4 regions of the Shewanella vaxholmensis genome follow, and region 2 is predicted to be linked to each of the others. Evidence: predicted binding sites of a transcription regulator. Region 2 holds the regulator's gene; each other region holds the start of a gene.
What was found. The regulator LexA, encoded in region 2, represses DNA repair genes until DNA is damaged. The targets are predictions, from matches to a motif close to TACTGTATNNNNATACAGTA.
Positions count from the first base shown of each region.

Region 1 (7,507 bases), on a different contig from region 2:
TTTACCGGAGAAATGGATCTCTCAGGCGATAATTTAACCATGCGCGCCAAAGCAGTCAGCAAAGTAAGGGATCAATTTGAAGATATCCTTAGAGAGCATGGAGCAAAATCAGCATACGTGAAAATCAACTGCGTCCTCATGGTAGATGGCTTAGGTACGCCGATTATATTTGAAGTCACGATTCGCGGTTATGTATGATTAAAGTTGCTCTCAAATAAAAGCGGAACTTCGAGTTCCGCTTTTTTTTTAAATCCATCGTTTCCGTGGCGTTTAGCCGATGGCCAGAACGTCACAGAATCCTGTTACGCTTTAACTGTCGGTATATCGGACCAGCGAGTAGTGTACTGCGGCGATAAAAACTGCCGGCGCATAGCCCAATGCTGATCCCTCCCTTGCGAAGCAATATACAACACATCACGGCCATAGCGATTATTCAGACTATCAAAGATTTTCATTACGTTCGGGTCGCCCTTTGGCACATTAAATAAATCATATTGCAGTGACGTTTTAGGACAAAGATCGATCAGGCCCACGCCAATTCGATAATAGCGCACACCAAAGCGATAGAGGTTTGATAGCTCCCTGCTAACCGCGGCGCACAGTTCACGGCTGTCATCAGTGGCACAAGCGAACTGGACGACCTTCTTAAAATACACGGGCTGCGGATCGTGCGGCGAGTTGGCGGCAAACACCACCATCGATTTACAGAGTGAACCTTGCTCACGCGCCTTGGCCGCCGCAATGGCGGCATGTTTGGCTAACGCTTGGTGTAAATGTTCCCGGGTACATATTCGCTCGCCAAGGCTACGAGTGGAAAATATTTGCTGCTTATCTGCTTTGGTTTCATCCCATGTTTTACAGATCTGGCCGTTGAGTTCGCGCACAGTTCGTTCTACTTCAATCGAAAAAAGTTGTCGCGCCATTTTCGGTGCCAGCTGGGCCAAATCAAACGCGGTGTTAATACCAAGTAATCCTAGTTTGTCAGTCAGTTTGCGGCCTATTCCCCAAACTTCATCAACTGGCATCAACTTTAAAATTTCAATCCTCAGTGCATCGTTATCGATCACGCAAACGCCCTGATATTGGACCAATTGTTTCGCTGCATGGTTGGCCAACTTCGCCAAGGTTAATGTCTCCCCTACACCCACGCACACAGGCAAGCGGCATTCACGCCAAACGGCACGACGAATGGCGCGACAATGCAACCAAAGATTAGGGATAGCAGCTTGGCACTTTTGAAAAGATACAAATGACTCATCAATACTATAAACATACTGTTCTGGCGCAAAGCGCCCAATCACTTGCATCATTTTTGCAGACAGATCTGCATACAACTCGTAGTTAGATGAAAATACCTGCACATGGTGGCGCCGACATAAATGTTGCTGCTCAAAGTAAGGACCAAACTTTTTCACACCGACCGCCTTGGCCGCTCTATTCGCAGCGACACAGCAGCCGTCATTGTTACTGAGTACAATAGCCGGCTTTCCGCGCAGATCAGGTCTAAACACCAACTGGCAATTGACATAAAACGAGTCGGCATCGATTAATCCGAACATTGCTGACTCAAATACTGATCAAGTAATGTTGAATGCTCATGGATGCGAATACTTTTAATGACCACACCATCGACACTGAAAGTGTCGGCTTCATCGATTGCAACGTATGTCATGTTTTGCTGTTGATCGATAGACACTAGCAAACGACGTTTCATATCGAGTAATTTAACAGTAAATTCCCCGTTGTAACTCGCCACCACTAGAGACATGTTCCGGCGCGGTGCCGCTCTATCGATAATTAAAATGTCGCCATCGTATATACCGACACCTTCCATGCTTCGCCCAGCTGTGCGGCCGAACCACGTAGAACTAGGGTGCTCAACAAGGAGTTGATCGAGGCTAAGCGGCAATTCGAGGTAATCTGCAGCAGGTGAAGGGAAGCCGCTTACCCCAGCACTTGCATTGCATGTAATCAATTTCACAAGCCAAAACCACTGTATAAATAATCAGTAATGATAGCAGTAAAAAAATAAAAATCTAAAATTTCGATCCTGCTGCCGGTTCCTGACTTTTTTCGGTGGGTAATCACCGCGCTCTTTGCGGTGTTATCCACAAAAAATCAGGGTTCGGTGGCGAATGGCTTGTCGCTTGAAATGGTCATGAGTGATGGAAAATCGGTAAATAATTTCTGACAGCCGCTTTTGTTGCATAAATCTGGTCAATACCCACAGATTATTGACCACTTGTTGCAGAATACTTGGTAATCTCATGGCAACTGTCTAGATCCACGGTGAACAACTCCTAGACAGCCAGCCCCCGCAAGGGGGCGTTCTATCTTTATAAACGCCAAGAGACGACAAAGGATACAAATGACTATTAAGAGTGAGTATCTTCATGTCATTTTGGGACAAAAACGAGTTAGATTTTTAACTCTATCAGGTGAATTTCGGATAAAATTTTTTATGGCTTAACGCCCTCCTAACGCGAGCACCTCGTGGCGAGTCGAGCGCCCAACGTGCGCGTTTTTGATAGCGCTTGTTATGTGTAATATCAAAACGAAGCTTCCCGCAAAATACTTTTATGCAACCGACATCGCCTTCAAGCTCAAATCCATCGTTTAAAACTATGAAAGAATCTATGTTTCCATAATCAACTGAACCGCTAGCATTGTTAAATTGCATCTAAATTTGATCCAATTCAACCCGCATTTTGCATGTGTGACAGACCCACAAATCTCACCATCAATGACACAATATCAGTTTGTTAAGTTATCCTAGGCAGGGTCACTTTTCGATGCAAAGGGTGGATCAGTTTTGAGTGCAAATTAACAGTTCAGGGCTCACAGTTTCCTCGGCGCATTTTAGCTTTCAACAAAGGACGAATTGTCGACCGGGCGTGGCTTTATACTGCTATCATCCGCGTTCAAACTTAAATTCACATTGTCGGCTCTTCGTTGGACTATGGTTAAATAACTAAATTAATGAGGAAAAGTGGATTACTAAACAACCACTTAAAAGAACTCTTGAGGTGCACTCTCACAAACTACTCACAAGGCTTCACGAGGCAAGATGAATTTGTCAGCATTAGTAATAACTAATTTGTATTTAGTGACTCACTCTCAATCGGACATCAGTGGAATTTGAAATAATGCAATCCTGACCGTTTTGACCGAGAGAGCGGCTCAAATGAGGGCTAATCAGGTTCCATACTTATCGGATATTTACAGTATTATGTTTTTAGATAAGGAACTGAATTTGAAAGATTAAACAGTCTTTCAAATTAATGTATGTGATATATTTATACTCAGAGTGTTTTTTAGAGAGCTAAGCTGCGGATGCGGTATGGGTTCTATCAGGGAGTTTCAAATGGCTTTTGACCAGTCCAACGCGTTCATTCAATTAGAAAAATTAATTAAAGAGCAAGATGAGGAAAACTTCTTCTTTGATTTCATGCTCGCATTCAACACACCTCGTGCAACCGTAACAAAGCTAAAAAAAAATATTGGTTCGGATGTTTCATCCACCGATGGTGAATACCGCCTTAAAAACAAAATCCACTTTAAGCAGGTACCTAGAAGCACTGATTTACATGCTGAATGCGATTTTTTAAAAAGCTTATCCAGCACCTCTAAAGAGAAATTACGCTTTATACTCGTTACGGACTTCCTAGATGTTGTTGCTTACGATACGAAAGCAAAAGCTTTACTAGATGTTGAATTCGTCGACCTGCACAAGAATTATGCTTTTTTCTTGCCTCTGGCTGGCATTGAAAAGTATGAATTGACGGATGAACATCCAGCGGACATCAAAGCAGCTTACAAACTTGGACAACTATGTGATGTCATTCGGCGTCATAATGAAATCAACTCTCCAGACAGGGTTCATGCCTTTAACGTATTTCTTACCCGTTTACTCTTCTGCTTTTACGCTGAAGACACCGGTATTTTTTCCGACAATCAGCTTATCAAAGCGGTCCAAAATACAACCGAAAAAAACGGAAGTGATTTAGATAGCTTCTTTGAAATGTTGTTTCACGTCTTAAATCTTCCGAATGATTCTGAAGAGCGACGTGTTCTACCTTCGCATTTTGCCTCTTTCCCATATGTTAATGGTGGCTTATTCGCGAGTGATGAGTGGGTACCCAAATTCACTGGCAAAGCCAGGCGCATGATCATTGAGGCCGGCTCTCTCGAATGGGACCAAATTAACCCTGATATTTTTGGGAGCATGTTTCAGTCCGTAATCGATCCTGAGCAAAGGGGCAAGTTAGGACAGCATTACACTAGCGTCCCAAATATCATGAAGGTTATCCAGCCTTTATTTCTCGATGGGCTAGAAGAAGCGTTGGATAAAGCAAAGACTAGCTCCAGGAAACTCCAAGCACTGCTCATGCGAATTCAGCGCATACGGATTTTTGATAGTGCTTGTGGCTCTGGAAACTTTCTGATCATTGCCTACAAGGAATTGCGAAAGTTTGAAATGAAGGTAATTAAGGCTTTGGATGACCTCGGTGAACAATCAGTTATATTCATGAGTGGCATAAGACTAACTCAGTTTTATGGCATAGAGATTGATGATTTTGCTCATGAGATAGCGTTGCTTTCCCTATGGCTTGCTGAAAATCAGATGAACAAGATGTTTGAAGCAGAGTTTGGCTATTTAGAGCCAATGTTGCCGTTAAAAGATTCAGGCCATGTCATTCATGGGAATGCGCTATGGCTCGACTGGGATAAGGAGTGCCCAAAACAAGATGAACAAGGTGATTTGGAAGTATATGTTTGTGGCAACCCTCCTTTCCTTGGCGCTAGAGTTCAAACACCAAATCAGAAAGAAGATCTCGCTTTAGTTTTTGAAAATCATAAGGACTATAAGGATTGTGACTATGTATCTGGTTGGTTTATCAAAGGTGCTCAGTATATCGGCAATAGTGGCAATGTGACTTGCAGCTTTGTCGCTACAAATTCAGTTTGTCAGGGCGAGCAAGTTGGTTATATATGGTCTCGTATCTTGAAAAATAATGAAATTTTATTTGCTCATCAGTCCTTTAAATGGAGTAATAGCGCCCATGACAAGGCAGCCGTGATATGTGTCATTGTCGGTTTTGGTAACTCAAAAGAAAGAAAGAAGATTTTTACAGATGAGAAAATCACATACGCTCAGCACATATCTCCATATCTGATTGAGAGTAAGTCAACTTTTGTGTCACCTCGCAACGTACCATTTTTTGGCACAAAAATGGTAATGGGAAGTATGCCAAGGGACGGCGGGAACTTGATTCTTTCCCCTTTAGAAAGACAGAAAATGATAGATGCAGATCATAGAGCAGAAAAATTTATCCGTCCGCTTTACGGAGCCCAAGAATTACTGTCATCAAGTCCTCGCTTTGCTATTTGGATTGAAGATAAGGAAGTCGAAGCGGCTTTAGAAATCGAAGATATTGCAGCCAGAATTCAGAGAGTAAAAAGTTTTAGGCTTGCATCCAAAGCCAAAACAACAAATCAATATGCTACCGTACCTCATAGGTTTGCTCAGAAAACACCACTTGCAAGCAACACTATAATTATACCGAGCGTCTCATCTGAACGTCGCAGTTACATTCCAATGGCATATTTTTCTGAAGAGACCGTTTCAACAAACGCAAACTTCGTCATCAACAGAGCAACACTCTATGAATTTTCAATTCTGACCAGCGAGATGCATAACGATTGGATGCGAACGGTTGCGGGTCGACTTGAGAGTCGTTACCGATATTCAGCCACATTGGTTTATAACACTTTCCCATGGCCTGAGGTATCAGAGGCGCAAAAAGCAAAAATCAGCGCTATTGGTGAAGAAATTCTGCTTACTCGAGCAGATTACCCTGATAAGACATTGGCCCAATTATATGACCCGAACAAGATGCCAGAATCATTGCTTCAGGCACACAGAAAGCTAGACCTTGCTGTGGAGCAACTATATCGCGCCAAGCCATTTGAGGACGCCGCAGAACGTGTTGCGTTCTTATTCAAACGTTATGAGCAACTCATAAATACCAAGGAGGGTAATGATGCCTAATTTAGTAAATGTCCAATTCGACACGACATCAACAAATAAGAGTAATGAATTAGGTATGCGGCCCATGCAGGCGCGAGTTTTCGAGCAAAGAAATGAACCATACATACTCGTTAAGGCTCCCCCAGCTTCTGGGAAGTCACGTGCGCTGATGTTCGTTGCATTGGATAAACTCATTAATCAAGGGATAAAGAAAGCAATTGTCGCAGTGCCAGAGATGTCAATTGGCAGTTCATTCAAGTCAACTGACCTTACATCCCATGGTTTTTTTGCCGATTGGCACATGCCTGATAAATACAATCTTTGTAATGACGGCAATATTAGTAAGGCTAAAGTCTTCCGTGAGTTTCTGTCATCACCGAATGAAAAGGTTTTACTGTGCACTCACGCCACGTTTAGGCTTACGCTCAAGGATATCGACGTATCTTTACTGAATGATACTGTTATTGCAATTGACGAGTTTCATCACGTGAGTGAATCCACTGACAATGAACTAGGGAATGTTCTCAGTGAAATAATGGCAAACAGTAATGCCCATGTCATCGCTATGACTGGGTCTTATTTCAGGGGGGACCAGTTAAATATACTGAATTCTTCAGATGAAGCGAGGTTTAAACACGTTACCTACTCATATTATGAGCAGATCCAAAGCTATCAATACCTGAAATCACTTTGTATCGGATATCACTTTTATCGCGATGGGTATTTGAGCGGTCTAGGTGAGGTACTTGATGTCACTAAGAAGACAATTATTCATATCCCAAATGTCAATTCACGAGAAAGTACCGGCGACAAATACAACGAACGATCCGCTATTCTCGACATTATAGGTGGGGGCCATCTGGAAGAAATCTCCACCGATGAGAACGGCATTTATCTTGTCCCTGCCAAATTACCTGATGGCAGTGAGCGTGTTTTAAAAGTTGCTGACCTAGTTGACGACGGACCCAATCGAGTTCAGGTAAAAAACTATCTGAAAAATATAACGAGTGCGGATGACTTAGACATTATTATCGCTCTTGACATGGCGAAAGAGGGCTTTGACTGGGAATATTGTGAACATGCACTGACCATTGGCTTTCGCAGTAGTTTAACTGAAGTTATTCAGATAATTGGACGTGCAACACGTGACTGCAAAGGGAAAACACATGCGCAATTTACCAATCTAATTGCTGAGCCTGACGCGACATCAGAAGAAGCTGCGTATGCGGTTAACAATATGCTTAAAGCAATCACTGTATCCCTTTTAATGGAGCAAGTATTAGCCCCTAAAGTCAACTTTAAAATACGGGGAGAAGTCATTGGTGATGAGGATGGAGATTACGAGATCAGTATAGACGATTGGCCTAACCCACCCAGTGAGTCGGCGAAAAAAGCAATTGAAAACAGTGATACGATTATCGCCAAGTTAACAAATGATAGTAAGAAGTTGCATTCGGTACTCACAGGCGAATATGA
Region 1 covers NZ_JAUOEV010000027.1:46,998-54,504, forward strand. Annotated here, with positions in the region: gene Q4Q46_RS19015 (hypothetical protein) at 1-198, shown strand, start outside; gene Q4Q46_RS19020 (Y-family DNA polymerase) at 303-1,559, opposite strand; gene Q4Q46_RS19025 (S24 family peptidase) at 1,547-1,981, opposite strand; gene Q4Q46_RS19030 (class I SAM-dependent DNA methyltransferase) at 3,365-6,052, shown strand; gene Q4Q46_RS19035 (DEAD/DEAH box helicase) at 6,042-7,507, shown strand, end outside.
Region 1: a site for LexA is predicted at 1,992-2,011, ahead of Q4Q46_RS19025 (S24 family peptidase). Genes of this name have one in related genera too.

Region 2 (7,507 bases):
ACAGACTGCGTTCTAAGGCATTTTGATCTGTCGCCAGCAACACTAAACTCGTCAAGGTCACCGAACTCGCCGCCGCCGCATCGTTAATATTCGTCATCACTCGATTCGCCAGCACGTTTACCGCTGGCGTTAACCAGCTTGGTTTTTGCTCAGGATCATCGGCCAACTCAGTACGCCAGTTTGGCGCGCGCTCATTTAAGAAGTTTTGCAGAGTAATCGGCTCGCCAAAGTTCACATACCCTTGGCCGAAATTACCAAGTTTGCGAATCGCACCAAACACCTGCCACACAGATTCTTTTTTCTTTTTCTTACCACTTAACTCTTTATGGTAAGTCGCTACTTCCATCACATGGTCATAGCCTAAATACACAGGCACTAGCGTGACTGGACGCTCGATACCGCGCAGCACGCTGTTCATCGTCATAGCGATCATGCCGGTTTTTGGCGCCAATAGACGACCCGTACGTGAGCGGCCGCCTTCGGAGAAGTATTCCACCGAATAACCTTTAGCAAACAGTTGATCTAAATACTCACGGAATACTGCGGTATACAGCTTGTTGCCATTAAAACTACGGCGGATAAAGAAGGCACCACCGCGACGGAACATAGGTCCAGCGGGCCAGAAGTTGAGGTTAATACCGGCTGCAATGTGCGGCGGAACCATGCCTTGATAATACAAAATATACGATAACAGCAGGTAATCCATGTGACTGCGATGGCAAGGCACATAAACAATCTCGTGACCATCGTGGTGCAACTGGCGAACTTGCTCGGCACCCTTGATATTGATCCCGCTGTAAAGCTTGTTCCATAACCAAGTTAAGAAACGCTCGGCAATACGCACTAAACTATCTGAGTAATCTGCAGCGATTTCATCGAGATATTCAATGGCTGTCTCGCGCGCTTGGGTCTCTGAAATCTTTTTGTTGGCAGCTTCTTCTTGAATCGCTTTACGCAACGATTCAGATTTGAGCAACGAATGAAACAATGCTTGGCGGTTTGGCAGCACAGGCCCTGTCATCACCTTGCGTTGACGACGGAAATGCACCCGCGCGACCCGCGCTAACTTATGGGCGATACCCATGTCGGTGCCATGCTCGTCGGCCATATAACGCAGGGACACCGCATTCGAAAACTGCACGAAGTTATGTCGACCTAAGAACAGAATCATCAAACACTTACGCAGCCAAGTCGGGTTTTCCCGCTCAAACACAGCCGCCTTCATAGTGTCGTCTTCTTTACCTGGTGTGCGGCCCCAATACAGGCTCACGGGCACCAGTTGAATGTCTAATTCAGGGCGTTCCTTATGCACGGCCAACAAACGCATAAAGCATTCGAGAAAAGGCTCGTTACCGGCACGCTCACCAAACAGCGGCTTACGCCCTTGAAGGCAGACAACCCGAGGCGCAATCACACCATTTGCCACTAAAGGCTCATAGGGGCTCGGCAGTCCTAACTTAGCCGTAATTTCGCTCAGGGCAGCGATGTCACTCAGCGATTCCGTTTTCATCACATAAGCAAGGGGTCTGGAGGCATCCAGATTCAGATCGGCAAAGGGATCCTGAGGCACAACAATAGTGTGCACTAAGTGTTTTTGGATCCAGCGTAATGATTTCAACCAAAGAGAGTCGTGTTTAGGCATTATTCTTATGCAATTAAGTACGTTTACTAGCCCGGTAGAATACCAGACTATGGGTAATATTCGCTAATTCTCTCCAACATAGCTAAAAAGTGGTTAATACTTGCGCTGCAAATAATACTGTATATACTAACAGTAACTGTATAGAAAAACAGGAAACACCATGAGACCTTTGACGCCACGCCAAGCTGAAATTTTAGAGCTAATTAAACGAAATATTGCCGATACTGGCATGCCACCCACTCGGGCAGAAATCGCGACCCGTTTAGGTTTTAAGAGCGCCAATGCGGCTGAAGAGCATCTTAAAGCGTTGGCGAAAAAGGGCTGCATTGAGATCATGCCAGGCACATCGCGGGGCATTCGTCTGACTGCGGAAGTCGAAGAAGTAACTGAAACAGGTTTACCGCTTATCGGTCAAGTAGCTGCTGGCGAACCTATTCTCGCCCAAGAACATGTTGAACAGTACTACCAAGTCGACCCAAGCATGTTTCATCCCGCCGCCGATTTTTTACTGCGGGTTAAAGGCGACAGCATGAAGAATATCGGCATTCTCGAGGGAGATTTGCTGGCAGTTCATAAAGTACAACAAGCTAGAAATGGTCAAGTGGTTGTCGCTAGAGTCGACGACGATGTCACTGTTAAACGTTTCGAAAAAAAAGGTAATGTGGTCTATCTACACGCCGAAAATGAAGACTATTCCCCGATTAAAGTGGATTTAGGCTATCAAAGTTTAACAATTGAAGGACTCGCCGTCGGTGTGATCCGTAATGGAGATTGGCTATGAACAAATTACTTGGCAATGCACCCCGCCACCCGGGCTTGTGGCTCGATGAAGTACGTGATGCCGACTATGACTGGCACCATGCACCTATCGCCTGCATGCCAACTAAGACTCAAGGTCGCCAAGAATTAATCCATCTGAGTGCGCAACTCGCCCAGTTAAGCCAACAGGGCCGTTGGTTAGTGCTCATCAACCCACCGAGTATTGGCTACAAACAAATGCTCGCCAATGCAGGCGTGCGTATGGACAGAGTCTTGCTGGTGCACGCGAAAGATGAAGTGGAAACCCTGTGGGCAATGGAAAAAGCCTTAACAAGTGGTACGTCCAGTGCGGTTATTACCTGGACCCAATCATTGGATGCACGCGATAATCGTCGCCTGCAAATTGTCGCTAAAAGTGCCCGCGCCATGGGCATAGTGCTAGAAGACGTAAACAGTCACTTACATGGCGACGTACGCATTGAGCAAGGTAGCCTCTTCGGCCAACAATCTTTTTTTAGTGCTGTACATTAAATATTCATTTAATTTTTTACCTTGAAAGCCGCCTCGCCTATGAATGTGAGGCTTTTTTTTGGCAATTTTTCAGACAATTAGATAAATAAGTGATCTTGATCAATATTTAAACAGCAAGTATGGTTGGTTTAGTCGGCGATGATATATCGCCGCCCGTGGCAAATAAATCGAGCCGTAATCGAGTTCAAAATGCCACTAAAAATAGAGAACAGATTTATTTCAGTCGTATGTGCCAGCGTGGCTAATACCAGCAGTAATAATACTTAATTAAAAGTAACAGCCGCCAACGCACGTTGAAGTCAAAAAAGCTTTTTTGGGAACTGAAGAGTTTGCATAGAGTTGAGACTTACTGTGTTGCTCTTCTTTGTAGTTGCTATTCGCAATTGGCAGAGGAGAAGTCTTGTGAAGCAATTGTTGTATTGTTTACTCGTGGTGTTATTCGCACCACCGTTGGCCGCCGCGGACATGCGGTTCAACATGACCCCTGGCGTAACCGAGATCAGTGGCAAGGTTTATCACTTGCACATGACCATCTTGTATATCTGCTGCGCCATTGGCCTTGTGGTCTTTGGCGTGATGATTTACGCCATGATCAACCACAGAAAATCCAAAGGCGCTGTCGCGTCCCACTTTCACGAAAGCACTAAAGTTGAAATCGCTTGGACGATTCTGCCATTTATCATTTTGATCTTAATGGCGATTCCTGCGACAAAAACCTTAATTGCGATGGAAGATCCCAGCGACGCCGATCTGACCGTTAAAGTCACGGGTTCCCAATGGAAATGGCATTACAGCTATTTCGATCAAGACATTGATTTTTACAGCATACTCGCAACCCCTAGAGCACAAATCGACGGTACCGAAACCAAGGGTGAACACTACCTATTGGAGGTCGATAAGCCGCTCGTTCTGCCGATAAATCGCAAAATCCGCTTTTTGATGACCTCTGAAGATGTCATCCATTCATGGTGGGTACCTGCTTTTGCCGTGAAGAAAGATGCCAACCCAGGATTTATCAATGAGGCTTGGACTCGCATCGACAAACCCGGTATTTACCGTGGTCAATGCGCCGAACTTTGCGGTAAAGACCATGGTTTTATGCCGATCGTAGTGCAAGCCATACCCGAAGCCGAGTTTGAAGCTTGGGTGACGGAGCAGAAACAAGCCGCAGGCGCGGCGGCAGAAGCCGCTCAAGCCGCTTTATCACAGACCCTTAGCAAAGATGATCTGATGACCCAAGGTGAGCAAGTTTACCTCGGGCACTGCGCAGCCTGCCACCAGCCCAATGGCGAGGGGTTACAAGGCGTATTCCCACACCTCAAAGGCAGTCCGATAGCAACGGGACCGCTCAGCGGCCACCTTGAAATTGTGCTCAACGGTAAAACGGGTACGGCTATGCAAGCCTTTAGTAAGCAATTGACTGCACAAGAAATTGCCGCTGTGATTACCTATGAGCGTAATGCTTGGGGCAATAATACTGGCGATGCTGTACAGGCCAAAGACGTCAACGAGCACATGAACGGTAGTGCAGGCACACAGGCACCTGCTACCGCACCAGCCAATACGACCCCAACTCCCGCACCTACAACTGAGCCCGCAGCAGTTGTCGACTCCGCAACCATAGTGGATCCGGCGAGCCTCCCCACTCTCACCCATGAGGCACTGATGGCCGAAGGTGAAACTGTCTACACCACCACTTGTGCGGCCTGCCATCAGTTGACGGGAGCTGGCATACCACCCGCCTTCCCCGCCCTCGCTGGCAGTGCTATCGCCACTGGGCCCGTCGCCAATCATCTCGATATTGTGATGCACGGCAAAACAGGCACGGCTATGCAAGCATTTGGCAAACAACTCAGCCCACAGCAACTCGCAGCAGTCATTACCTATGAGCGCAATGCTTGGGGCAACAATACCGGCGATACAGTGCAACCTGCTGATATCGCAAGCCATGGACAGTAGGGGATTATGATGAGCACAACGACTCAAGATCAAACCGCAGCCCATGATGACCATCATCATGGTGCGCCAAAGGGCATCATGCGCTGGGTGCTAACCACCAACCATAAAGACATTGGTACTTTGTATTTATGGTTCAGCTTCATTATGTTTTTAACCGGTGGCGCTATGGCCATGGTGATCCGCGCTGAACTGTTTCAGCCCGGATTACAATTGGTCGAGCCCAACTTCTTTAACCAAATGACCACAGTCCATGGGCTGATCATGGTATTCGGCGCGGTAATGCCCGCCTTTACTGGGCTAGCAAACTGGCTGATCCCTATGATGATTGGTGCGCCCGATATGGCGCTGCCACGGATGAATAACTGGAGTTTTTGGATCTTACCCTTCGCCTTTACCATCCTACTCAGTTCGCTGTTTATGGAAGGCGGCGGACCTAACTTTGGTTGGACCTTCTACGCGCCACTGTCTACCACTTATAGTCCTGACAGCACGGCACTCTTCGTGTTCTCTATTCATATCATGGGGATAAGTTCGATCATGGGCGCAATCAACGTGATTGTAACCATAGTGAATTTACGTGCGCCCGGCATGACATGGATGAAGTTGCCGCTGTTTGTGTGGACTTGGCTTATCACTGCATTCCTGCTGATCGCTGTGATGCCCGTACTTGCGGGCGCTGTAACTATGGTGCTGACCGATAAGTTTTTCGGCACTAGCTTCTTCGACGCCGCGGGGGGTGGCGATCCTGTGATGTTCCAGCATATCTTCTGGTTCTTCGGCCACCCCGAAGTTTACATCATGATCTTGCCGTCCTTTGGTATCATCTCAGCCATAGTGCCCGCCTTCAGTCGCAAACCCTTATTTGGCTATGCATCAATGGTTTATGCAACTGCGAGTATTGCAATTCTGTCGTTCCTCGTGTGGGCACATCATATGTTCACTACAGGTATGCCAGTGTTTGCCGAGCTGTTTTTCATGTATTGCACTATGTTGATTGCGGTGCCAACGGGGGTGAAAGTATTTAACTGGGTGGCGACTATGTGGCGCGGCTCGCTCAGCTTCGAAACCCCTATGTTGTTCGCCGTGGCCTTTATCATACTCTTCACCATTGGCGGTTTTTCGGGGTTAATGCTCGCCATTACGCCCGCCGACTTCCAATACCACGACACCTATTTTGTGGTGGCGCATTTCCATTATGTGCTCGTAACTGGGGCGATTTTCTCCATCATGGCGGCGGCCTATTACTGGCTACCTAAGTGGACGGGGCATATGTACAACGAACGACTGGGACAATGGCACTTCTGGTGTTCGGTGATTTCGGTCAACGTACTGTTTTTCCCAATGCATTTCCTTGGGCTGGCGGGTATGCCAAGGCGTATTCCCGACTACTCGATTCAATTTGCCGATATTAATCAAATCGTCTCTATTGGTGGGTTTGCCTTCGGTTTATCGCAATTGATTTTCTTAGTACTAGTGATCAAGTGCATCCGTGGCGGCGAAAAAGCCCCCGCTAAACCTTGGGAAGGCAGTGAGGGTTTAGAGTGGACATTGCCAAGCCCAGCACCCTACCACTCCTTCACGACACCACCCGAGGTGAAATGAAATGACCAACCATAGCCAGCCAGAAAAACCTAAGTCAAATCGTAAACTCATCAGCCTATTAGTCATGGGTTGTATCGGTATGTTTGGCTTTGGGTTTGCGCTGGTGCCGCTATACGATGTGCTATGTGAGCAGCTTGGGATTAACGGTAAAACCTCCAACACCGCCAGCAATTATCAAGCTATTACTGTTGATACTAGCCGGGTTGTTACTGTGGAATTTATCTCCCAAGTGCAAACGGGTATGCCGTGGAAATTTGAGCCGCAAACCAAGCGGCTCGAAGTCCACCCCGGCGAACTTATCCACACGGCTTTTTTGGCACGCAATCTCTCGGACAGAGCCATAATCGGTCAGGCGATACCTTCGGTATCCCCAGGCCAAGGTGCTGCCTATTTTAATAAAACTGAATGTTTTTGCTTTAATCAACAGCACTTAGCGGCTTCGACCAGCGCAGAGTTGCCACTCATTTTCTTTGTGGATCCTCAGTTACCTGAGTCCATCCACACTCTGACCCTCTCTTACACCCTCTACGACATTACCGACAAGCAGTTAGCGTCTGCCCTAGAGCAAGGAGCTGCAAAATGACTACAAAACATGAACCTTACTATGTCCCCGCCCAAAGCGCTTGGCCCATCATTGGTGCTATAGGGCTGTTTTTAATCGCCTTTGGTGCAGGAAGCTTTGTACAACAACTCAAATCGGGTGCCTCCGGTGGCGGCTATATACTGCTCGCTGGCATCGCCGTAATCCTCTTTATGCTAGTGGGTTGGTTTAGAACCGTGATCAACGAATCCATGACAGGACTCTATTCCCATCAAATGGATAGATCCTTTCGCCAAGGCATGAGTTGGTTTATTTTCTCCGAAGTGATGTTTTTCGCGGCATTTTTCGGGGCATTATTCTACGCCCGCATGGTCGCGGTGCCTTGGCTTGGCGGCGCCTCGAATAATGCCATGACCCACGAAGTGCTCTGGCCACAGTTCGAAGCCGTTTGGCCATTGATCACCACACCTGAT
Region 2 covers NZ_JAUOEV010000004.1:175,152-182,658, reverse strand. Annotated here, with positions in the region: gene plsB (glycerol-3-phosphate 1-O-acyltransferase PlsB) at 1-1,642, opposite strand, end outside; gene lexA (transcriptional repressor LexA) at 1,803-2,423, shown strand; gene Q4Q46_RS05850 (cell division inhibitor SulA) at 2,420-2,932, shown strand; gene coxB (cytochrome c oxidase subunit II) at 3,335-4,891, shown strand; gene ctaD (cytochrome c oxidase subunit I) at 4,901-6,493, shown strand; gene Q4Q46_RS05835 (cytochrome c oxidase assembly protein) at 6,495-7,076, shown strand; gene Q4Q46_RS05830 (cytochrome c oxidase subunit 3) at 7,073-7,507, shown strand, end outside.

Region 3 (7,507 bases), on a different contig from region 2:
ACCTTAGCGCTGTTATTGTGTGAAGACCCCACCAATGATGACTCGTTAATCAATCCCTTTTTCCTGTCTATGCTAGGTTCTATTACCCGAGCAACGGCGCAGCAGGGTTATGATTTACTCGTTTCTTTTCAGCAATTATCCAGCGATTGGCATGCCGATTATGAAGACAGCAATAAAGCCGATGGCATTATTCTGCTCGGTTATGGCGACTATATGGATTACGAGCAAAAGCTGGAGCGACTGTTAGCGCAGAATACCCATTTTGTGATTTGGGGCGCCGAGCATAACAATAAGTCTGTGTTGTCGATTGGTTGTGATAATCATCAAGGCGGCTTGATTGCGACAGAGCATTTGATTTCCCTTGGCCGCAACGCTTTTGCCTTTTTAGGTGATGCTTCGAGCCATAGCCCTGAGTTTAGGGACAGATATTTAGGCCATGTGAAGGCGCTGCAAACGGCGAATATTCCCGTGGATCGCACTAAGCAAGTGTCGGCCATCAGCACAGAAAGTTCCGGCTACGATGCCGCTATGGTGTTGATTGCCCAAGGCGCTAAGTTTGATGCGATATTTGCGGCCAGTGATTTGATTGCCATCGGCGCGATTCGGGCGCTGAAAGAAAAGGGTATTTCAGTCCCAGAGCAAGTGGCTGTAGTGGGATATGACGATATTCCGGTGGCGAGTTTTGCTAATCCGCCATTAACGACCATTAAGCAGAACACCCAATTAGCCGGTGAGATCTTAGTCGACAGTGTACTCAAACTTATCCGCGGACAAGAGGTGAGTGCGCAGCTTATTCCGACAACCTTAGTGGTTCGCAGCTCCTGCGGCATTGATAGCGCGCCGCTTAAGCCGTTACCGCTAGCATAATGTTTTTGTCGGCAACCGATTGAATCGTTAATTTTACCTGTTGAAACTAAGCTGATGGAACAAAGCCGATAATCCTTGGATTTATCGGTTTTTTGCTTTTTGATACCTCTTAGCTGCGTTGCTTTTTGGATCACTTGACGGCGTATTGGCGTAAAAACTTCGGCACCTCTGCTTTGGTTTTCTTCGCTAATTTTTGCAGTAACTCAAAGGTCGGTGAGCAGAGTCCAAACTCTTGCTGAAGGTCTGCCAGCATAGCCAGCCACAAATGGCCGGTCATTTCGGCATCGGCTAAGGCGCGGTGAAAAGTGCCATCGGTTGGTAACTGTTTATAGCGCACTAAAGTACCTAACTGATGATTGGGTGCCGCTTGATACAAACGTCTCGCCACCAGCAAGGAACAGCCAAATTGCCCAAGATAACGATGGCGAATTTGGGCAAACTCCGCATCTAAAAAGCGTTGATCGAACGCCGCATTGTGGGCAACTAAATTGTGATCGGCGATAAAGTCGGCAAAACGTGCCATCACTTCATTGCAGGGCGCCGCGTCCCTTAGCATTTGATTGCTGATCCCTGTGTAGTCCTCAATAAAGCGACTTATTCTAAATCCAGGGTTCATTAACTCAGAAAATCTTTGAGTGATCACACCGTCTTCTATCAGTACAGCGCCGATTTCAATCGCGCGGTCCCCTTGATTGGGCGATAGCCCCGTGGTTTCAAAGTCGAGCACGACCAAAGTGTTAGCTGCTGATGTAGGCATAGATCTTACGTGGACTCAATAAATGATGTGTCAGCATTAGCGCTGTTTGTGGCGAAATGCTTTTTGATAAGCCGATTGTAATTCAATACGTTAGTAAATTCACTATCACATTGATGCTGACAAAAGACTTAATGCTTTGTTGATCCGGTCGAGCTTTCTTGGTTTCGCTTCCTGTTAGCATTTGCTGCTATGAATAACAGTTTGGTTTGTGAGCAACCCATGCAACTCGATATTAACGGCTTAACGCCCGCGCAATTTTTAGCAGAATATTGGCAGAAAAAACCCTTGGTGATCCGCCAAGGATTCAAGCACTTTCAAGATTTAATTTCGCCCGAAGAATTAGCGGGCTTAGCCATGGATGAGCTGGTGGAATCTCGGCGGGTGTACCAACAAGCTGGCCAATGGCAGGCGGAATTTGGCCCCTTCGATTCCTACGATCATCTCGGAGAACGGGATTGGACTCTGATCGTGCAAGCCTTGAATAACTGGGTGCCCGATGCGGAAGCCTTGATCCAATGCTTTGATTTTATTCCGCGCTGGCGTTTAGATGATGTGATGGTGAGTTTTGCGACGCCAGGTGGTGGCGTGGGGCCGCATATCGATCTGTATGATGTGTTTATTTGCCAAGGTTCGGGACGTCGCCGTTGGCGCGTGGGCGATCTGGGGCCGCACAAAGAGTTTGCCGCCCATCCCGCTTTGCTGCACACCGAAGCCTTTGACCCGATTATCGATACTGAGTTGTTGCCTGGCGACATCCTTTATATTCCCCCTGGATTCCCCCATGACGGCATAACCTTAGAACAGTCGTTAAGTTTTTCAGTGGGTTATCGCACCGCCTCCGCTAAAGATATGATAAGCGCTTTGGCCGATCATTTGTCTGAGCAGGATTTAGGCGCACAGCAAATTAAAGATCCAGACCGTGAGCTGACCACCCGCAGTGGTTGTGTCGATAATGGCGATTTAACGCGGTTACGTACGCAACTGACCAATATGTTGACCGATGAACTCGTGAGCGAGTTTTCTGGCCGCTATTTAACTCAGTCAAAGTGCGCCTTAGATTTACCCGATGAGCCATTGGACATCACACAAGACGAAGTGCTCGCTTGGCTCGATGAGCAGCCGCTTATTCGCCTCGGCGGGCTGCGCTGTTTGTATTTTGATATTAATGTGGCACAGGGCGTTGTCTATATTAATGGTGATAAGTATCAGCTTTCAGCCGAATTGGCTGCAGTGATCCCATTACTATGTGATAGTAATCAGTTGGATAAAACCGCCTTAGCCCCTTGGTTAGCCCATGCTGATTTGCTCACGCAACTTACCGAGTGGGTGAATCAAGGCTACTGGTACTTTGAAGATCTCAGCGATGAAGAGTGTTAAGGCGGAATGAGCCAAAGGTTGATGGGTGTTAATGCCGCTTTAGCGTTAACACCCTACGGGGCTTAGCGCTATATATTTTTTAGATCTAGATGGGTTTTAGTGCTATATGGATTTTAGAGTTAGTTTAGAGTTAGATGGGGTCTGTAATTCGCAGACGATCATTTAGCCACTGGATTTGCTGATTATTTCACTATGGGTAATTGTGCCCATTGGGTGGTGTAACGAGGGGAAAGCTGCTCACGCTTCATTCCCCAAGTCGGGTCAATACCTTGTCCTGCAAACCAAATTTTTCCATGACCGCTGTGGTTCACTTTATCGAGTAACTGCATCAACTCTTTGCTTTTAGGCCTAGGCGTGACGTCATCGAATAATCCGAGCTGAAACACGCCAGCACCAAAAAAATCCCCTAACATGACACCGGCCTTTGCATAGGCATGACCTTCACGCCAAATACTTTGCAGTAGGCTTTGGCCAAGGGTGACAAAATCCCGCGTATCATTGCTGGGGCGAACTAAACTGCCCGACAGCGATTTGCTGTACTGGGGAGTTGCATCGCTAAAAGGGCTAGTACGCACAAATACCGACATTGCTTTAGCGTACTGGCGCTCGGAGCGCAGTTTTTCACAGGCCCTAAAAGTGTATTCATTGATTGCCTGTTGCATCGCTTCTAAATTATCAATACGGCTGCCAAAGGATCGGGAGCTGATAATTTGTTGCTTAGTGGCGGCGACCTCTTGTATGTCATCACAGTCAATGCCGTTAAGTTCGCGTACCGTGCGCTCAACGGTGACAGAAAAGGTGTCGCGGATAAGCTTGGGATGCGCATCCGCCAATTGCAACGCGGTATTTATGCCCATGATGTTCAAGCGTTTTGTAAGCCGACGGCCTATTCCCCAGACTTCGTCGACAGGGATAAGCGCCATCAGCCGTCGTTGGCGTTCACGGTCGCGCAAGTCAACCACGCCCCGCGTCGCGGGATAACGTTTCGCGGCATGGTTTGCCAGTTTAGCCAGGGTTTTTGTCGGTCCAATGCCGACGCAAACACTGATCCCAATCCACTGTGGTATTCGTTGATAAATATCAAGTGCAAGCTGATGAATATCAATGCATTTATCGAGACGAGAAAGATCTAAAAACGCTTCATCAATACTATACACTTCTACTTTCGGTACCATTTGTTCTAAGGTGGTCATGACTCTATTTGATATGTCGGCATAGAGTGCATAGTTGGAGGAGAATACCGCAACGTGATGCTGGCGGAGTTGGTTTGCGATTTGATACACAGGCACCGCCATCTTGATGCCAAGTTGTTTTGCCTCTGCCGAGCGGGCGACGACGCAGCCATCGTTGTTGGATAACACTACAATCGGCCTGCCAGCTAAATCTGGCCTAAACATCCGCTCACAGGAGGCATAAAAATTATTGCAATCGACGAGTGCGAATAGTGAGGGCGTCATTTGAGCTTTTTCACCACGTTGGTTACCACCCCAAAGATGTTTAACTCAGACTCATCATTGATGGCAATCGGGGAGAATAAGGCATTACGTGGCAGTAATTGCACCACAGGGCGCAGTTGCAATTGCTTTACGGTAAACTCGCCGTTGACTGCTGCGACAACGGTATCCCCGTGGGCCGGCTGTAATGAGCGATCCACCACTAAAATATCACCGGAGAAAATCCCCGCGTCGATCATCGAATCCCCTTGGACTTTGACAAAAAACGTGGCGGCTGGGTGCTTGATGCATAACTCATTGAGATCTAATGTTTGTTCTACATAGTCTTGGGCAGGTGACGGAAATCCTGCGGCAATCAAGGAGCTAAATAGCGAGAGCCGATATTGGGTATGTTTGGCGAAGCGGCCTAGGATCATCATAATAAATCACAATATACTGTACGTATGAACAGTATAGTCTAACAATGATACTTATCGAAATAATTTATGTGGGGAGAGTAGGAGCTAAATCAAGCATTATAAAACCCCTATAAAAAAGCTAGAACAACTTATGAGAGGTTGTTCTAGCCAGCGATATACCGAATTTGTAGTTCGACTAATATGTTATTTCAATACATTATTTCAATGCCGCTGGGACGATAGGGTAGTTATCCCAGACTTGGCCGTCGGTCATCGATCGCACCAGTTTGATGTATTCGGCATGGGTCCAAGCGAGCGGCGTGGCCGAGTTAGTGCCTTGTCCGAGTTGGTAATGGTAGCGGGTGGCATCGCCGACACCGTCCCACGCTTGCTCGGGTAACATCATGCCCGCATTCGCAAAGGTTTCCATGCCCTGCACATAGGTGTTGAGCAACTGCTGCTTGGTTTGCTGGGCGTTATTGCCTGTTAGCTCACCTTTCGCTTGGGCGAGTGCTAATTCAAAATGACCGCGCTCACCGGTGAAGAAGGGCCAGACTCGGCCACGTTGATCGGCGCTGTTGCTGCCCGATTCCGCATAGTTATGGCCAGAAACCGTATCCTCACCGTAGCCGTCGTTGCCATAACGTCTAAAGCCGGGGATAGTGCTGCCATCTTTGGCGCTAAACTCGTATTTAAGGCGTAGGTTGTGCTCAAGCTCAGTATTATCAATCAGTTGAAGACTTTGATTGATGAGCTTATCGGTTGCACCGCGCACGCCATAACGCACCAGTTCTAAAAATCCGCCATCGAGGATCTGACGTTGATCTAAACCTTGCTTACCGTTATTTGCCGCCAGTGTATCGCCAGTATTTGGCTCGCCATTCGGGCTTAAACGTAAATAGTAAGGCGTGCTGACTCCGGTGCTGTTCTTCAATAGCCCTTGGGTGGTGACTAAGTGTTTTTCTAAGCTATCACTTAGGCCTTTGGCGGCGGCAAGATAACGACTACTGGAGTCGGGATCCTTGGCTTCTTTGGCGATGTCACTCGCGGCAACAAGGCCGGCAATCACGGCAGCCGTTGTTGAGGGGGAGTAACCCGCTTGTTCTTCCCAACGTTCTTGCTGGGTTTTAGGCGGGGTGATTTGGGTGTGATTCCAATCCAGATTGACCTCACCGCCGCTGATCAAAAAGTCCGCTGCACCTTTGAGCATCTCTTGATACCAGTGACTGATCTCATCAGGGGTGAGCACACCTGCTTGCCAGAGTTTCCAGCCGAGCATGATTGGCATGGCGGTTTGATCGAGCTGTACACCAACCCACTCAATTTGGCCATCCACATGGGTCTTTTGCAGGAACCAACCCGGCGTACCCGTAAAGCCGGGCGTCTTTTCGGTCACTTGCACTTTTTTCAGGTATTCGAAGGCCACTTTGGGCGTTTGGGTGTCACCCATGGCGAGGAATGCCATGGCACATTGGTAAAAGTCACGCGGCCATACCGCTTTATAGCCAGTACTCGGAACGGCTGCTGAAACCGTATCGCCCCAAGGATTAGATAACGAGGCGATCAGTGCGCCCGCATAGGTTTTATCTTCTTGCGCTTTTAAGACCATAGCACTGGTATACAGCAGCTTACCGTTATCGGTCGTGTTGTTGGCCATGTTTGTGATGGCGGGCAGCGAGCTTAAGTAATCGTGCCAGCCGACATGGGTGGCATCGCCTTTATAGGCGCTCAGCACAGCATCATAACCTGCGGCCAAGGTGGCATCGGCATTGGCTAAACTCTGGGTTTCATCTTTACCAAAACCGATGGCGAGATTAAAAGTGACGGGTTTGGCTTTGATGAGCGTAGGGTAACTCGCGGTAAAGGCGATATTGCCAACGGTCGATTTATCCTGTGCACTGGTCGTTTGATAGTGCGTATCGAGTGTGCCGTTATCGGCCAAATCGGCTAGGCCATCAGAGACGCCGACAAAGCCTGTCGTTGCCTGCACAAAATTGAGATCGGATTTCACCGTCATCACGCTGCTGTCTTTGGCGGCGGTATAGGCCACCAGCGCCTGATTACTAGCATGAGTGTTGGCATGATTGTCAGTATGAGTGTCGATGCGGCCGATATCATTGGCGCCCGCGTTATCGATATGCGGATTGACATACAAATGCGGCGTAATGCCGTCTTCAAAGGCGGTAAAGGTGACGCGCATCATTAGGGTGTCGCGGTCAGGATCGGTAAAGATATGCTTTTCAATCTGATATTTACCTTCAACATCTTTATTGATAATTTTATAGGCAAGGGATTGTGGGCGACCGTTAGCATCGGTATCTAAATATTCTATGCTGCTGATGGTGTTATCTTTTTCGGTATCGACAAAGCCATTACCCGTGACCACAAATTGCAGTTCTTTGAGCTGCGCATTGTGAATAAGACCATACATGGTTTCGGTTAAAATACCTTGGGCGAGGGAGAACCAAACGCGGCTAATGGGATTTTGCTTGGCATCTTGGTATTGACCTTGGGTGTAAGGCTCGTAAGACGTTCCAATACCGGTTTTACCCGAAAATGCCCAAGTCGGCGCTTTACCCGGTGCGCCGGGCGCAACCTGCTGCACATTTGATGCGGCATTGCCACTCATGCTCGGTGTTGCTGAATTCGATGAG
Region 3 covers NZ_JAUOEV010000011.1:143,587-151,093, forward strand. Annotated here, with positions in the region: gene Q4Q46_RS11675 (LacI family DNA-binding transcriptional regulator) at 1-867, shown strand, start outside; gene Q4Q46_RS11680 (3'-5' exonuclease) at 998-1,624, opposite strand; gene Q4Q46_RS11685 (ribosomal protein uL16 3-hydroxylase) at 1,844-3,001, shown strand; gene umuC (translesion error-prone DNA polymerase V subunit UmuC) at 3,184-4,458, opposite strand; gene umuD (translesion error-prone DNA polymerase V autoproteolytic subunit) at 4,455-4,874, opposite strand; gene Q4Q46_RS11700 (glycoside hydrolase family 15 protein) at 5,071-7,507, opposite strand, start outside.
Region 3: a site for LexA is predicted at 4,889-4,908, ahead of umuD (translesion error-prone DNA polymerase V autoproteolytic subunit). Genes of this name have one in related genera too.

Region 4 (7,507 bases), on a different contig from region 2:
GTTGCCGCTCTGTCTTCAAGACGAATTTTATCGCGTACTAAGGTAACGTCGAATGGCTTAGCATTCGAACCGCCTTTCTTCGGTAAAATTTGCAGTACGACTTTACTGCCCTTAGGCCCCTTTATCAGATCAACCACGTCGTCTAAACGCCAGCCGATCACATCAACAATTTCACCGCCTTCTTGACCGACGCCGACAATCTTGTCTTCCGGCGACAGTTTTTCGCTGCCAGCCGCAGGGCCGCCAGCAATTAAGCTTTTAATAACAGTGTAATCGTCTTCAAGTTGCAGTTGAGCACCAATCCCTTCAAGGCTTAAATTCATTTCCATTTGGAAACGTTCAGCATTGCGTGGTGACAGGTAACTCGTATGCGGCTCAATGCTGCGTGAGAAGGCATTCATCACGCCTTGGAACACGTCTTCACTGTTGGTTTGAGTCAAACGTTTGATGGCGTTGTTGTAACGCTTTTGCAGGATCTCAACAATCTCAGGCCATTTTTTACCTGTGAGTTTTAGATTTAGCGCATCGTATTTAACACGTTGACGCCATAACTCGTTGATCTCGGATTGATCTTTTGGCCATGCCGCATCGTCACGGTCGTACTCATAGGCATCGCCAGGGGCGGAGAAGTCCATCTCTTTATCCAGTAGGGATAAAGCATAGACAAAGCCTTCATAACGACGCTTTTGGACGATATCAAACATTTTATAGGCAGGCTCAAGTTCACCAGAACTGAGCATGTCATCGAATTGGGTAGCATAAGGTTTAAAACTATCGACATCCGCTTGGGTTAACACATTGCGGCGATAGTCTAACTGCTGTAGATAACGGTCAAAAATTTGCGTAGAAAAGGCATCATCAAGATTAAATCTATGATAGTGCGAACGAGTGTATAAGTCCGTTACCCTTTTGCTCGCGACCTTATGTTGCGCTTCCTGCTGGAGAGTGGGTAACTCGCTGATTTGAATCGTGGGTGGTACGGCCCAAGCCGAGAATCCGACAAAAACAGTGGCGATCGAGGTAGCCAAAGTGAGTTTTCGCATCAACAAGTTACTCCGTTTTAAAAAATGATTACAGCAGGATATGTTCTGCTCTAACTTTAATCGTTAGGCCACTATCAAGCTGAACATGAATATCTTCCTTGTTAATATCAGTAATCACACCGGCTACGGGTGTCATACCTAACTTAACATTGACGCGTTGTTTTTTCGTTAAATCAGTCAATTGTGCTTGGACATAATTTACGACTGGCGCTGCAGCTTTAGGCGCAGGCTTAGCAGGACGCTCAGTTTTAGCACGTTGAGGAACAGCCACCTTTTTAGGTGCTTTCTTCGCCGCAGGCTTAGGTGCGAGTGCTGCACGTTTCGCTTTCGCTTTATCCTGACTCTCTTTCAACATGGCTTGAGCATGGTCAATGTGCTCTTGCTCTAACTCGCCGCAAGGTTCGCCATCCAGATTAACGCGTTGTGCGCCCGCTTTAACGCACTTTAAATAGCGCCAGCTGCTGGTGTAACGTCTTAAGGCAACTCTGAGCTGAGTTTTACTGACTTTAGAATCATCAGCCAACCTTTCAGCCAAATCTTGAAACAATCCGATTTTTAATGGCTTAGTTTCACCTTCAGCAATAAAGCACAAAGGAAATGTTTCATACAAATACGCCAAAATTGCATTGGTGTCGGTCAACTTTTCTGTTGATTCCATCATTACTTCCACAGTCAAAAAGGGACATCGATTCGAGGTGATATATATCAACTTCTTACGTGTCGTTTATCTTCGTTAAACTCAATATTGAGTCAACGTACAAATTAGCATCCTAGCCGCGTTTACTAAAGTTAAAAAAAATATACCTTAACAAATTTTTACAGCTCAAAACACTAAGCTTATTCATTGCATGCCAATCAAACCAGCTTAATGCGTGCAGGCGCATATTATAAGGCGCACGCCACCGATTGCGACTATGAATTATGCGTTATTGTACGCAAATTAATCAAATAGGCAGTTTTCAAAACTTTTAACCAGTAATTCCAGCCCCTTTTGGTCTTCTTCGTCGAAACGATCGAAGATTGGGCTGTCAATATCGAGCACGGCAACCACGTTACCTTGAGCACAAACTGGCACAACGATTTCAGAATTACTGGCAGAATCACAGGCAATATGGCCATCAAATTGATGAACATCGGCCACTCGCTGGGTTTGATTGGTGAATGCCGCCGTACCACACACGCCTTTTCCTAACGGAATACGTGTACAAGCCACTTTACCTTGAAATGGGCCTAATACGAGTTGTTCGCCACGCATAACGTAGAATCCCACCCAGTTCAGCTCAGTTAAATTATCATTGAGTAAGGCTGAAAAATTCGCCATTGCCGCAACAAGGTCGTCTTCCCCTTCCAACAAAGCCAAAGCTTGACGGTTAAGTGACTCATAAAATTTCGATTTCATTACATTTCCTAACAATTTTATTCTGCTGCTTCGGTCTTTTTAGCCGTTTTTTTCGCAGCAGGTGGATTCGTTGGCGTACTATTAACCTGAACGACACCTTTAAGCAAGTTCGTCAGCTCATCTTTATTGTTAGCAAAATAGAATGCGAGCTTTTCGCCCACGCTTTCATCTATACCTAAATCAGCTTTTTGAATGAAGGGGATCAGGTTATCGGCGATATCGAGCATCTTATCGTAGGCATCAGCCTCCTTCTTAGATGTGAATGTCATCTTTTCAACCCCTTCTCTGACCACGACAAACTGTGTTATTACTGCCATGACTGCCCTCGCACTGTTTTTATATACAGTAACTAGAGTGACATAGATTGAACTTGTGATGCAAGTGTTCTGATTAATCTGATATTATTAGCGTACTTTCGTTGCCAAGATTATAAAGCGCTAGACTGTGCAGAACGGCTGATTAGCACTACACTTTGCACCGATCTCGCTGTTATTACTCCTATTTAGGCTAATATATATTTTTATATGCATGAAAACGCAGCAGAAAATTCAGTAATCCTTTGCCGTTCCTGCGATTTAGCAGTCCGCAAACGTGCCTTGCCAAGCGGTGTCAGAGCCCTTTGTCCCCGTTGCAGCACTGCACTTTATGACACTCCCTACTGCTCTGTAAATGGCATGCTCGCCCTATGTATCTCAGCATTAGTGTTTTATTTTCCTGCCAATTTTTTACCCGTACTCGAAATTCACTTTTTCGGCAGCATTCGCACCACCACGGTTTTTCAGGGCGCGTTTGCGGTTTTTGACCAAGGTTATTGGGTCGTTGGTTTAGCCGTGCTTGCCGCCGCTGTGATTGGTCCAGGCTTATTACTGTTATCGATACTGACGCAGATTTTGATTGTAAAATGGGGACTGAGTCGTCTTTTTTGGCGTAACTCATTAAAGCAATTATTGAAGTTTCATGGCGTATTGTCGCAGCTCACTATGCTAGAAATTTATGTGATCAGCTTTTTGGTTTCATCATTCCAGCTTTCTGATTTTTCGGATATTTATTTTGGTATGGGCACATTTTGCTTCACTATGTTGTTTCTCGTGACTTTGTTTCTGCAAAGAGAGTACGACTTAGAGCACATGTGGACGTTATTGGAAGGTCATCGCTGATATGAAGCAACAAGGTAAAGATATCGGCCTGTGTCTGTGTAAGGTCTGCTGCCAGCTCAATAGTAGTGACCTCAGCCACTGTCAGCGCTGTGAAGCTGAGTTGCAGGTCAGGGACTATTCCAGCCTGCAAAAAAGTTGGGCTTTGTTGATTACCGCTGCCATCTTGCTGGTGCCTGCCAACATTTACCCTATCACTATGCTGACCAACCAAGGGCAAGTGCGGCACGACACCATTTTTTCGGGCATTTTGCATCTAGTGCATTCAGATATGTTGCCCATTGCCGTGATAGTTTTTACTGCCAGTATTTTAGTGCCATGGATTAAAATCATCGGCTTATCCATTTATCTGTGTGCGATCAGCTTTGATATTCCGATTTCAAAAAAGAAATTGATGGTGGGTTTTCACATCATCGAATGGATTGGTCGTTGGTCTATGCTCGATTTATTTGTCATCTCAATCACAGTGGCATTAGTGAATATGGGACAACTACTCGACGCTAAACCCGCGCCTGCAGCGACCGCATTTGCCTTGGTTATTCTGTTAACTCAGTTAGCCGCAAAAGTGTTAGACACTCGTTTACTCTGGGATCGATTGGAACCTCAAGATGACACAAATTGAATCGCCGAAAGTTGTAAAGAAAAAACTCTTTTCGCCCATTTGGCTGCTGCCTATTGTCGCGTTGGCATTGGGTGCGTGGCTGGGCATTAAGAGTATTAAAGAATCGGGCGTTGAAATTCAAATTCACTTTCCGAGTGCAACTGGGATTGATGTAGGTAAAACCTTAGTCAAATACCAAGGCTTGACTGTCGGTAAAGTCAAAGACATAGGAATAGATGAAGATCTCAAGGGCGTAAACGTTAAAGTCATGATGGACTACCGTGCTAAGCCTTTCTTAAATAAAGAGACCCTCTTCTGGCTTGTCACCCCTAAGGCCAGTATCACAGGTGTTGAAGGTTTAGATGCGTTGTTCTCAGGTAACTACATTGCGATTCAACCGGGTAAAGGCAATGCGTCAACCTTCTTCGAGGCTGAGCGCCAACCGCCGCCGATGCAAATCGGCTCAGAAGGTGTGATGGTCGAACTGACCTCAGACAAACTCGGTTCGTTGGATGTTGGCTCGCCAATATTTTTCCGCCAAATCCCTGTGGGAAGTGTGGTCAGCTATCGTTTAGATGGCAATCAAAGGGTCATCATCAGTGCCTTCATTCAAGAGCAATACGCGCGATTAGTGAAGAAAAACTCCCACTTTTGGAATGTCTCCGGCGTCAAAATTGATGCATCACTGACTGGGGTTAAAGTCAGCTCTGAGAGTTTGGCATCCATTCTGGCTGGCGGCGTGAGCTTTAGCTCTGATGATAAAGCGGATATTGCCAAAAACGGTGACATTTTTTCGCTTTATGATTCAGAAACCACAGCCCTTGGCGGCATAGAAATAAACCTGACCATGGCTGATGCTAACGGTGTCGACAAAGGCACTCGCATTGTTTATCGCGGCATCAATATCGGCAGCATTTTAAGCAAGCAACTCACCGCGAATGGCGTAATAGCCGTGGCTAAGTTTGAACCTCAATACGGTTCGCTGTTAACTAACGACGGCGTGTTCTGGCTTGAAGGTGCCGATATTTCCCTCTCGGGCATTAAAAATCCAGAGCGTTTACTAACGGGCAGCGTGATCAACTTCCTGCCTGGCATGAATACAAAAACGGCGATGCCAAGCAGTTTTGCCTTACAAGCCAAAGCGCCTGATTTACTGCAATCGAAGAAGCGTTTCTTGACCTTAACCTCAGCCGAAAACATGGGCATTTCAGCGGGCGCCGAAGTTCGCTTTAAGCAAATCCCCATTGGCTCAGTGCTTGCGGTTAAGTTAACCAAAGATTTATCAGCGGTAGAATATCAACTCGAGCTACAACCTGAGTTTGCAGGCCTTATTCGCAGTGACAGCTATTTTGTGCCTGAGTCAGCATTAACGGTAAACGCATCGTTAGATGGTGTCTCAGTCAAAGCAAGGGATTTTACAACGCTCACTCAAGGTGCAGTTAGCTTGATCCAAGGTCATAGCGACACACCTTTAGCTGCCAACAGCGCCCTCACCTTGTTTAGCTCAGTGGATGCCGCGACAGCCTTTTATGATCGCCAGCAACAAGTGCATCTGACCTTAATCAGTCAAGATGGCGCCGATGTCAGCCAAGGCTCACCGATTTACTATAAAAAGATGCAAATTGGCACAGTTGACTCAGTGAACTGGCAAAGTAAGACCGAAGACTTTGCTATCAAGCTCGCTATCGACAAACAGTTCCAGCCCTTGCTGAAAAAGCCGAATGTGTTCTGGCGTAACAGCGCAGTGGATATTAGCGCCAGTCTTGCGGGCATTGATGTTGCGGTCGCGCCGCTTCAAGGAGCATTAAAGGGCAGCATCAGTCTGGGATTGCTTGATAGCAATGACAAAGCCAGCAATGCAGCTAACTTAAAACTCTATGAGAGCAAGCAGCTGGCATTAACGCAGGCGCAGGCAATTCGCCTCACCTTACCCGCTTCAAGTAAACTGACGGCCAAAGCAGCGATTCGCTATCAAGGTCATCAAGTGGGTGAAGTGTCGCAGGTGAAGCTCAATGCCGATCTCAATACTCTCACTGCAACGGCCTATCTCTACGGCGAATACGCCGAACATTTCAGTCGCAGCGACTGTGAATATCATCTAGTGGATGCGCAAATTTCTCTAGCAGGAATTAAAGCGCCAGAAACCTTGTTAACTGGCCCTTATATCGGTGTACTGCCGGGTACAAGCAGTCAAAAAGCGACCCAGTTTGTTGCCAACCTCTCTGCCAGCAGTTATGCCAACGTTGACGAAGATGCGCTTAAATTCGTCTTAGAAGATAACAACTTAGGCTCGATGAAGGTCGGCACACCTATCTTCTTCCGTGGTATCAAAGTCGGTCAAATCGATGGTTATCACCTGTCGACACAGGGCAATAGCGTGCTGATGCAAGCCCATATTGAGCCGCAGTACAGTCACTTAGTGAATCAAAGCAGTCAGTTCTGGGATGCTTCTGGAATTAAAGTCGATGTTGGCCTCTTTTCAGGTGCTCAAATCGAAGCGGGCTCGCTGGAAACCTTACTCGCTGGCGGTATTAATGTCGCGACTAAGGACACGACTCAAGAAGGTAATCGTTTAGCAGCAGGAACAGTATTAAGATTGCAACACAAAGCCGAAAACGAATGGCAGGAATGGGCACCGGCCCAGTAATTCTTTTCATCAAAATACTTACACCAACGCACGAATATTAAAGCTCTTACAAATAAATCAGGCGCATAATGCGCCTGATTTATTTTTAGCTTCTCGAAATGTCATTGACACATTCTAGGGCGCTCAAGACCCTTACCATCCTTAACCATAGAACCAATAACAGACAGCAATCGCAGCGCTGCTCCCCGCAAAATCCGCGGTTAATCCACAGGCTAAGGCGTGGCGGCCATGGCGAATACCCACAGAACCAAAATACACGGCGAGAACATAAAAAGTAGTTTCAGTGCTGCCCTGAAAAATCGCCGCTAGCCGGCCAGCAAAAGAATCGACGCCGTGATGATCCATTGTCTCGAGCATCATGGCTCTGGCGCCTGAACCACTAAAAGGCTTCATCAGCGCGGTCGGCATAGCATCGACAAAACGCGTATCAAAACCCAATATCCGCACGCCACTGGCAATCAAGTGCAACAGATAATCCAAGGCGCCGGATGCGCGCAGTAAACCGATCGCTAATAGCATGGCGAGCAAATAAGGGATCAGTTGGATAGATTGGGCAAAACCCGCCTTCGCCCCTTCAATAAACTCATCATAAACCGCCACCTTACGGATGCCCGCAACAATGACGAAGGTAAACACTAATAACAATAAAATGCCGTTACCCAT
Region 4 covers NZ_JAUOEV010000011.1:21,855-29,361, reverse strand. Annotated here, with positions in the region: gene prc (carboxy terminal-processing peptidase) at 1-1,043, opposite strand, end outside; gene proQ (RNA chaperone ProQ) at 1,072-1,701, opposite strand; gene msrC (free L-methionine (R)-S-oxide reductase MsrC) at 1,984-2,442, opposite strand; gene Q4Q46_RS11205 (YebG family protein) at 2,460-2,759, opposite strand; gene Q4Q46_RS11200 (paraquat-inducible protein A) at 2,967-3,599, shown strand; gene Q4Q46_RS11195 (paraquat-inducible protein A) at 3,601-4,218, shown strand; gene Q4Q46_RS11190 (PqiB family protein) at 4,205-6,844, shown strand; gene Q4Q46_RS11185 (spore maturation protein) at 6,986-7,507, opposite strand, start outside.
Region 4: a site for LexA is predicted at 2,771-2,790, ahead of Q4Q46_RS11205 (YebG family protein). Genes of this name have one in related genera too.